One region of the Desulfobotulus sp. genome, then DNA from elsewhere that is predicted to be linked to it. Evidence: predicted binding sites of a transcription regulator. Region 1 holds the regulator's gene; each other region holds the start of a gene.
What was found. Region 1 encodes sigma-54, which starts transcription at its own class of promoters, with help from an activator protein. Its sites were predicted from a motif close to TNTGGCACANTTTCTGCTNT; they were not measured.
Positions count from the first base shown of each region.

Region 2: flgB (flagellar basal body rod protein FlgB) is a predicted target of sigma-54. The motif match lies at 1,432-1,451, and genes of this name have one in related genera.
Region 3: glnD ([protein-PII] uridylyltransferase) is a predicted target of sigma-54. The motif match lies at 1,843-1,862, and genes of this name have one in related genera.

Region 1 is NZ_JAVETM010000031.1:12,595-15,871, forward strand. Features, by position in the region: gene lptB (LPS export ABC transporter ATP-binding protein) at 1-666, shown strand, start outside; gene rpoN (RNA polymerase factor sigma-54) at 668-2,098, shown strand; gene hpf (ribosome hibernation-promoting factor, HPF/YfiA family) at 2,115-2,675, shown strand; gene RBR60_RS11695 (PTS sugar transporter subunit IIA) at 2,758-3,216, shown strand; gene rapZ (RNase adapter RapZ) at 3,254-3,277, shown strand, end outside.
Region 2 is NZ_JAVETM010000020.1:23,529-26,805, forward strand. Features, by position in the region: gene fliE (flagellar hook-basal body complex protein FliE) at 33-338, opposite strand; gene flgC (flagellar basal body rod protein FlgC) at 416-916, opposite strand; gene flgB (flagellar basal body rod protein FlgB) at 916-1,323, opposite strand; gene RBR60_RS09075 (sigma-54 dependent transcriptional regulator) at 1,505-2,860, opposite strand; gene RBR60_RS09080 (tetratricopeptide repeat protein) at 2,942-3,277, opposite strand, start outside.
Region 3 is NZ_JAVETM010000017.1:57,088-60,364, forward strand. Features, by position in the region: gene glnD ([protein-PII] uridylyltransferase) at 1-1,814, opposite strand, end outside; gene RBR60_RS08430 (hypothetical protein) at 2,147-2,602, shown strand; gene gdhA (NADP-specific glutamate dehydrogenase) at 2,701-3,277, opposite strand, start outside.

The DNA.
Region 1 (3,277 bases):
GACGGCGTTTCCCTGAGGGTGGAAAGCCAGCAGGTCATCGGGCTCCTCGGACCCAACGGGGCCGGAAAAACCACCACTTTTTATATGGCCGTAGGCCTCATCCGACCGGACGGGGGCAGGGTTTTCCTTGACGATAAAGACCTGACAGACTATCCCATGTATATGCGGGCTCGCTACGGCATCGGCTACCTGCCTCAGGAAGCCTCCATATTCAGAAAGCTTTCCGTCCGGGACAATCTCCTCATCATCCTTGAAAACCTGGATATGGGCAGAACGGAACAGAGGCAAAAAGCCGAAGCCCTTCTGGAAGAACTGGGCATCCGCCATCTGGGAGACCAGAAGGCCACGGTTCTTTCCGGCGGGGAACGCAGGCGACTTGAAATTGCGCGGGTGCTGTCCACGGATCCTTCCTTCATCCTCCTGGATGAGCCCTTTGCGGGGGTGGATCCTCTGGCTGTCAGCGATATTCAGAACATCATCGCCTATCTCAGCCAGCGGGGCATCGGCGTTCTGATTTCAGACCATAATGTTCGGGAGACCCTCGGCGTATGCGATATGGCCTACATACTGCATTCCGGCAGGGTTGTGGATTCGGGATCCCCTGCGGACATCGCCGCAAGTCCCATTGCCCGAAAAACCTATTTAGGAGACGGATTCCGGTTATAAAATGGCCATAGAACTCCGACAACAACTCAAGCTTACCCAGCAACTTGTCATGACGCCTCAACTGCAGCAGGCTATCAAGCTGTTGCAATTGTCCCGCCTTGAACTCGTGGATGCCATACAACAGGAGCTGGAACAAAATCCCGCCCTGGAAGAACGCGTGGACGCACCGGAGGGGGAAACCCCGGATATGGCTGAGGCCGTTTCCTCGGAAGAAATGCTGCAGGAAGTGGAAATCAGTGAAAAGGTCAGCCCGGAAACGGACTGGGAGGCCTACCTCGACGAGTACAGCAGCGCAGGCAGGGTGCACTTTGAATCCGAGGAAAGGGAAGCACCCCGCTATGAAAACTTTGTCTCAGAAAAGGAAAGCCTCCACGACCACCTGCTCTGGCAGTTGTCCATGGCAGATGTGGATCCGGAAATCCAGACCCTGGCCAGCCTGATCATCGGCAACATCAACACCGATGGGTACCTTGACGCCACACTGGATGAAATCAGCCAGGTAAGCGGATATCCGGAGAGCGCCGCAGAAGAAGCACTCAGACAGGTGCAGTCCTTTGACCCTGCGGGCGTGGGCGCACGGAATCTCAAGGAATGCCTGCTTCTCCAGATTCGGCGCCTGGGCCTTGAGGCAGACATCGTGGAAAAAATCATCGCCCACCATCTCAAGCACCTTGAAAACAAAAACTTCAAGGCCATTGCCAAAAGCCTCAAAGAACCCCTTGAGACCATCATCGCCGCCGTAGGCGTCATCCGCTCTCTGGAGCCCAAACCCGGCCGGGAATTCCACAATGAAGCGCCGGTGTATATCACACCGGATATTTATGTATACAAGCACAATGATGATTTCATCATCACCCTCAATGACGATGGTATGCCCAGGCTGCACATCAACCCCTATTACAAAAAAGCCATGCGCACCGGAGAAAAAATCTCAGGGGAAACCAAGGATTATCTTCAGGAAAAAATGCGTTCCGCCTCCTGGCTCATCAAAAGCATCCAGCAGAGACAAAAAACCATCTACAATGTTATGGAAAGTATTGTACGCTTTCAGCGGGATTTCTTTGAAAAGGGTGTGGCCTACTTAAAACCCATGGTGCTGCGGGACGTGGCCCAGGACATCCAGATGCACGAATCCACCATCAGCCGGGTGACCACCAACAAGTATGCCTATACGCCCCAGGGGCTTTTTGAGCTGAAATACTTTTTCAACAGCTCCATCAGCCGGGTGGAAGGCGAGGCCATGGCCTCGGTGAGTGTACTTGAAAAAATCAAGCAACTTGTGGAAAGCGAGGATCCCCAGAACCCCTACAGCGATCTGAAAATCGCCACCATTTTCGAGGAGGAGCAAAACATCCGCATTGCCCGAAGGACCATTGCCAAGTACAGGGAAATCCTTAAAATTCTTCCGTCCAGCAAACGCAGACAATACTGATGAGGAGGTAGGGCCCATGAAGACATCCGTGACCTTCAAGAACATCGAACCCTCCGAAGCACTGAAGGACTACGCCGCCAACAAACTCTCCAGGCTGGACAAACAGTTTGACAGCCCGGCCGAAGCCCAGGTTGTCCTGTCTGTGGAAAAGATCCGCCATATCGTAGAAGTGCGCGTCACCTGTGACCGTCTCAGCTTCCAGGCCACGGAAGAAACGGAAAACATGTATTCAGCCCTGGACCTTGTGGTGGATAAGCTCAAAAAGCAGATCCGCAGAACCAAGGAAAAGGTCCGGGAAAACCGTCCCGTATCCAAAGCAGGCATCAAGGGTGCCGAAGCGGCAATGGCTGAAGAAATTTCCCAGAATGCGGAAACCGAGGCCCAGGATTTTCCTGAAAAGCCTCAGTTTGTTGTGGAATCCATGCATTTCAAACCCATGGATGCGGAAGAGGCGGCCATGCAGCTTGCCCTCTCAGACAAGGACTTTATCGTCTACACCGACGCCAGAACCGATCAGGTCCATGTTCTGTACCGACGAAAAGACGGGGATCTCGGCCTGATCCAGCCATCCGCCTGATCCAACACAAAGGACCACAGGCCCTGCAAAGGGCTCTGGCCGCATACGGTCAGGGCCCTGGGCCCTTTCACAAGGTTGATCCATGAAGCTTCTGGATGTTCTGACCCATGAGACCATCATCACCGATCTTCAGGCCCGCGACAAAATGGCTGCGCTGGAAGAACTTGTCGCCCCCCTTGCCCGGCAAAAGAATCTGCCGAAAGAGGAGCTGATGCGCGTACTTCTGGAAAGGGAGCGTCTCGGCAGCACGGGCATCGGGGATGGCATCGCCATTCCCCATGGTAAGCTAGAAACTCTCCCTCACCTGGCCCTTGCCTTCGGCAAAAGCCGCAGGGGCGTTTCCTTTGACTCCCTTGACAACAAACCTGTCCACCTTTTTTTTGTGATCCTGACTCCCCTCACCGAAACCGGGCTGCACCTTCAGGTTCTTGCCCGGATATCAAGGCTTCTGCGGAATGCCTCCCTGAAGGAGGAACTGCGTAAGGCCGCAAGCCCTGAGAGAGTCTGCGAGCTTCTTTCTCCCATGGACGAGGATTTTTAAGCACAAAATCTCCCCTTTTGCCGCAAAGACGACGCCCATGAAAACCAACGAAAAAATCATT
Region 2 (3,277 bases), on a different contig from region 1:
AAAAGAATCGATTAAAAAAAACTTCTCATGCATCAGAACTGCATGTGCATGATTTCCTTATAAGCTTCCAGAGCCTTGGACCGCACCTGCACCAGAAGGCGCATGGAAAGGTCGGCTTCCTGCAGGGCCATCATGCCCTCATGCAGGTCCAGTTCTCCGAGCATGACCTTTTCCGCCGCAAGGTCAGATGTTTTCTGAAGGGTATTGACCTCCCGGACCGCTCCGTTCAGCCGATCAGCAAAACTTCTGCCGGAAAATTCCGGGGTGGCAGTTTGGACCTTTGCCTGACCCGATCCGGGGGTGGGCAGGGGAAAAAAGGGGGCACGCAGGGAATCCATGGCTTTTCTCCTTTATTGCAGGGTTTCAGGCTGAAACCGGAGGCGGGTATGCTCCGCCGGGCTTTTTTTAAAAAGGCTTATTTGCCGATTTCAAGCGCTTTCATCATCATGGCCTTGGTGTTGTTCATGGCTGTGATGCTGGCCTCATAGGCCCGCCGCGCCACCAGCATATCCGCCATTTCCGTGAGATGATCCACATTGGGCATGGCCACATATCCGGTGACAGGATCCGCATCCGGGTGGCTGGGATTGTACACCAGACGAAAATCCTCCTGGGACTGCACCACATCCGTGACCTTCACACCCCGCTGATCTCCGTCCCGTTCCCGTTCCCTTTCGAACATCTCATGAAAACCTAAGTCATCGTATTTTTCTCTGGCTTCGGCCTTTTGCAGACCAAGGGGAATTTCCTCGGGTGTTCTTGCCTCGTACACCACCATCTTTCTGCGGTAGGGACCCCCCTCTTCCGTGCGGGTGGTATCCACGTTGGCCAGGTTCTGGGCAATGACGTTCATTTTCATGCGGTGGGCGGCCAGGGCCGTTCCACTGATTTTAAAGGACTTCAGAAGATCTACCATCAGCTACCTCCTTCGGCTATGGCGTGGCGCAGAATGGTCATTTTCCGTATCATCATGTCTGCGGTGGTCCTGTACTGCATGTTGTTTTCCACAAGATTGGCCATCTGCTCGTCAATGTCCACAGAATCCAGATGGTAGGCGTCTGCATTGTCATAAATGGAGGCGCGGATGGGATCCGGAGGCGGATCTCTGTCAAGATGCCTGGGATGGGTCATGGCCACCCGTCTGGGAGGCGGATCTTCCATGGCTTTTTGCAGGGTGCGGTTGAAATCCAGATCCCTGGGCTTGTAGTGGATGGTGTCCACATTGGCCACGTTGGCGGAAATGAGGCTGTGCCGGAAACTGGAAACATCCAGGCCCTTTCCCATCATATTATAGGTGGTATCAAATAAACGGTGGTTGCTCATGGTTCTCTCCTCTCCGGGATGGTCCACCCTGGTTCTTTGGCTTTCTTCAGGACTGGGGTCGGGCGTGCTTCCCAGCGGCCTTTGCACAGCCCGGACACCAGGGGGATCTGGGCAAAAAATATGCAAGACCCATGCCGGAAAAAGGGAGGTCGGGGTGGATCGGAGAGGGAAAAAAGGAGGGTCAGGCTTCAAAGGAGAGGTCGGACTGATCTCTGTACTCGTTGAGCTTGTTGCGCAGGGTGCGCACGCTGATGCCCAGAAGCTGGGCCGCATGGGTGCGGTTACCATCAAAACGCTTCAGGGTATGGAAAATCATCTGCCGCTCCACCTCTTTGAGGGGAACATCTAAAAAGGTTTCCGGCAGAATCCAGTCGCTGGTCTGTTCCGCCTCCGATGCTGCGGAAGGCCGTGGGTTATCTTCCAGAAGCAGGTCTTCCGGACGGATTTCCACCCCATCGCAGAGCAGAACAGCGCGGCGGATGACGTTTTCCAGTTCCCGGACATTGCCGGTGAAGGTGCCGGATGTCAGACGGTCCAGGGCGCTTTGTGTCAGACCTTTGACACCCCGGCCATCTTCGGCATTGTATTTTTGGATAAAAAACCTTGCCAGAAGAGGGATGTCCCCCCGTCGATCCCGCAGGGGGGGGATACGCAGGGGAATGGTGTTCAGGCGATGGTAAAGATCCTCGCGGAACTCCCCTTCTTCCATGGCCACGCGCAGGTCCCGGTTGGTGGTTGCCACAATGCGCACATCCACCCGTACAGGACGGTTGCCGCCCACCCTGTCCACAGCGCCTTCCTGCAAGACACGCAGAAGTTTCGCCTGGAGGTGTACGGGCATTTCCGTGACCTCATCGAGAAGCAGAGTGCCGCCATGGGCCATTTCAAATTTGCCTTCTTTGCGGAAGGCTGCGCCGGTAAAAGCGCCCTTTTCATGGCCGAAAAGTTCACTCTCCAGAAGGTTTTCGGGAAGTGCTGCACAGTTGATGGCCACAAAAGGTCCCTGTTTGCGGGGGCTGTTTTCATGGATCATGCGTGCAAAAAGTTCCTTGCCCGTTCCGGATTCTCCCTGGATGAAAACCGGGGCCCGGCTGGCCGCCACCCTCAGGGTCAGATCCATGAGACGCTGCATGCCGGGGTCCTGGCTGACAATGGCGCAAGCCCCCGGTGCTTCGGGTCTTTCTCCGAAAATCTGGGCAAAAAGTCTGCGGATACGGGCTTCTTCCAGGGGAAGCAGCATAAAATCCAGGGCCCCGGCCCGGATACAGGCCACAGCAAGATTTACATCCACACTCCCGGAAATTACCAGCACAGGAATGCGGTTGCCTGCCGTCTGGGTTAAAAAAGGCAGGGGGTCTTCCCCCTCTTTCCAGACGCCCACCACCAGGCGTGGCGGCAGGGAGCGGATGAGTTGCAGGGCTTCGGCCTCTGTCTGTCCGGGCCGTATGGTACAGTTCCATTCTTCCAGCATGCGGGTCAGGGTGGCCCGGATTCCCGGATCGGAAGCAAAAATCACGCTCTGTGGTGTGCTTGTCATGGAAAAACCCTGTCTTATTGAAAGGGGCTTGTGAGAAAATCCTGAGCCCTTAAAAAAAAGAATTCCCAAGCGCTCCGGAGATCAGGACTCCCGGAGCTGGCCCTCTATGCGTATGGCCGTGAGACGTTCCTGCGCCAGAGCCCCCCAGAGAGGATCTCCGTCTTCCACAAGAAGGCGGTACAGATCCTGGGCTTCCCCGCCCTTGCCCAAGGCTTCCAGGGTTTCTGCATGGCGGAAACGCACGGCGTTTCTGTCTGAGGCCGGTATGCCCATGAGGCCTTCCGCCTTGGCGTAGGAAACCGCAGCCGCAGCCAGGAGGCCCTGGGCGACCTGGGCTTCACCCAGGGAACGCAGGAGGGCAAAACGCAGTTCTCGGGAATCTTGGCCTTCTCCATCCAAAAAAGCAAGACTGCGTTC
Region 3 (3,277 bases), on a different contig from region 1:
TTGAAATAAAGACTGGTGAGAAGGCTGGCCGTCCACTCGTTCCAGGCCTTGGGGCCTGTGGACACGGAATCCGCCACCGTGAGGAGAAAGAGCATGCGCAGGCGTTCCGGATCCCGGATCTTCATGGCGCAGGCGATGACGGTTTCTTCGTCATTGATGTCCCGGCGTGTGGCGGCCTTGATGAGGAAAAGATGTTCCTGAACAAGAAAGACCACCGTATCCACATAGTCCGAGCGCAGACCCAGGCGGCCGAGAATCTCCCGGGTTCGTTCGGCTCCGGCGCTGCTGTGGTCGTTGCTGACTACACCTTTGCCGATGTCATGGAGGAGAGATCCCCAGAGCAGAAGACGCTTGTTTTTGATCTCAAGGAAAGTCTCGTGGTAGAGGGCTCCATGGGTGAGGGAAATCTGGTCAGGGTTTAAGGCGAAACCCGCTGTGGTCTGCACGGTGCGTAAGGAGTGCTTGGCCACGGGATACAGATGGTACTTGTTGTACTGGATGCGGCTGATGATGGAGGCAAACTCCGGGATCAGCCGGGTGAGAAGGCCTGTGGCCTGCATCTCGTTCAGAGGATGGTAATCAAAGGGAGGGGTGGCCATGATTTTTTCAAACATTTTCACCACATCCCTGCGGGCCCGGAGGGAGGCATCCAGAAGGTAGCCCATCTCCCGGACAATGCGTTTGGCCTCTGCGGAAAGGGGCAGGCGTTTGGCTCCGCTTTCCTGGAAGATGGCCACAAGCAGCTCCGGTGTTTTCAGAACGGTCTTGATATCATCAAAACCCAACATGCCTTTATGTACAAGGAGTCCGGGGATTTTTGTATTTTTGTGGTACCTGCGCTTGAGCCCCAGCTTCTGTTCGTGCCCCACCTCATCCAAGAGCATGAGCAGATGCTGCTTGATGAAGTCCATTTCCATGTGAAGGGCACCGAGGAAGCGTTCCACCGCGGTCATTCCGTCCTCTGCGGCAAAGCCCAGGGTTTCGGCAAGACGCATCTGATGCTCAAAGTAAAGCTGATCGCACTTTCTGCCCGTGATGTGGTGCAGGTGGTTGCGCACCTTCCAGATAAAGGCCAGGGCGTTTTTCAGGTGATGGAATTCTTCCCAGGAAAGGTAGCCGTTGTATTCGAGGTCTCTGGGTTCTTTCAGATGAAATTTTACCCGGCCCAGCCAGAGCATGGTGTGGTAATCCCTTAATCCCCCCTGCCCCAGCTTGAGGTTGGGCTCCAGCAGATGGGTGGAATCCCCGAACTGCTCATGGCGTTTGCGGTTGCCCTCCACCAGCCATCCCATGATCTTTTTGGGGTGGGAGGCCACAAAGCGGGCCCGCAGCCTTTCCATGAGCGCCATGAACAGGGGCGACATGCCGCAGATGAAGCGGGCGTCCAGAATGGCCGTGAGCACTTCCAGATCCTGGGAGGCAAGGTGCAGGCATTCATCAATGGAGCGGGTGGCGTGTCCCACTTCAAGGCCGATGTCCCAGAGGGGGTAGACCACCTCCTGGATGAGGGCTTCGGCGGCCTCGGGCACCTCGTTTTCAAAGAGAAAGAGAATATCCACATCGGAATGGATGCACTGCTCCATGCGGCCGTATCCGCCCAGGGCAATGATGGCGTAGGGGTTGCGGTCAATGCCCATGCGGGGTCCCACATCACTGCGGGTGAAACTCTCCCAGAAATAGGCGTCAATGAGGGCGGCGTGGCGGACGAGGAAATCATCGGCCTGACCCTCCAGGTATTCCCGGATCAGCGCCTTGCGCTTTTCCTGTAACACCCGGACTGCGGAAGAATTTTTGGGGGACTCGGTCTTTGTCATGGTCGCATCGCCTTTCTGGCATAAGCTAATAGCAAAGCATGTGCCACAGGATATTTGAAGGCATAATGTATTGAAATTGTATGGATAGTCAAAAACATGGGTTGCGGAATCTTCTGGGGAAAGAATTCAAAAATGTAAGAACGCAGGGCGCAGGGAGTGACATTTTTGTATTTTGAAAAACCAAGCCCTTAAAAAACCTGAAGGACCCGCTTGACCTCTCATGATTCGGGGTATAAGGCAAGCCCCAAAAAGGCATAAAACGTCCAGACCCGGCAGGAGGGCCCGCCTGTTTTATCCGCCGCTTTCCCGAAAACCCAAGGCCGAGGTATTCCATGGAACCCCTTTCCCCTTTCATGCAAACCCAGATTCCGCGTCTCCTGAAGCGTTTCTGTCTTGTCTGCCACGCAGAAGACTGCTGCATGCACTACGCCCTGAAACGGCGTGAGGACGGCGAAGAAATTTCAAAGGAGCTGACCCTTTCCCTGAACGCCTTTTCCCATGAGATCCATGTCAGCAAATTTTATCCGGAACTCTACAGAGAAACCCGCTGCCGGTATCTTTCCGCAGCCTGTCTCTTTCTCATGACCCAGCATTTCGGACATTATTATGGGCTGGACGAGAGCTGGGGGTTGTATCTGGACGCCGAGCCCTCGGTGTTTGAGGAGTTTTACGCAAAACTTCAGGACTTTGATTTTCATACCGAGCAGTCGGTAAAGGTGGGTACCCTGGCCGTGCGTGGCCATTATGTTCCCTTTGAGATTGAAACGGAAACGGTTCAGCTGGTCTGAGGTACAAATTCGTCACCTTGCAGAAAAGGGCGGTCTTCCCGCAAGAGGGAAAACCGCCCTTTTGATTTCATGCAGGCGTTTTATATCCGTTTTTCGGATCAGATCACACCCTGGGCAATCATGGCTTTGGCTACTTTGATGAAGCCTGCGATGTTGGCGCCCTTCACATAGTTGCCTTCATCGCCGAACTGCTTGGCCGCATCCCAGGCATTGTCATGGATGCTCTTCATGATGCCCTTGAGCTTGGCATCCACTTCCTCACGGCTCCAGGAAAGACGCATGGAGTTCTGGGTCATTTCCAGACCGGAGGTGGCAACACCACCGGCATTGGCCGCCTTGCCGGGGCCATAGAGCACCTTGTTGGCCAGGAACACGTCCACGGCTTCCGGTGTGCTGGGCATGTTGGCCCCTTCGGCCACCACCTTGCAGCCGTTTTTCACCAGAATGGCAGCTTCTTCTCCGGAAATTTCGTTCTGGGTGGCGGAGGGGAAGGCGCAGTCCACGGGAACACTCCAGGGACGCTCGCCGGGGGTGAAGGTGGCCTTGGGGTATTTCTTGAGGTATTCCTGAATGCGGCCCCGCTTCACGTTCTTCAGTTCCATGACAAAGGCCAGCTTTTCGGAATCAATGCCGTCGGCATCGTAGATGAAGCCGTTGGAATCGGAGAAGGTCACG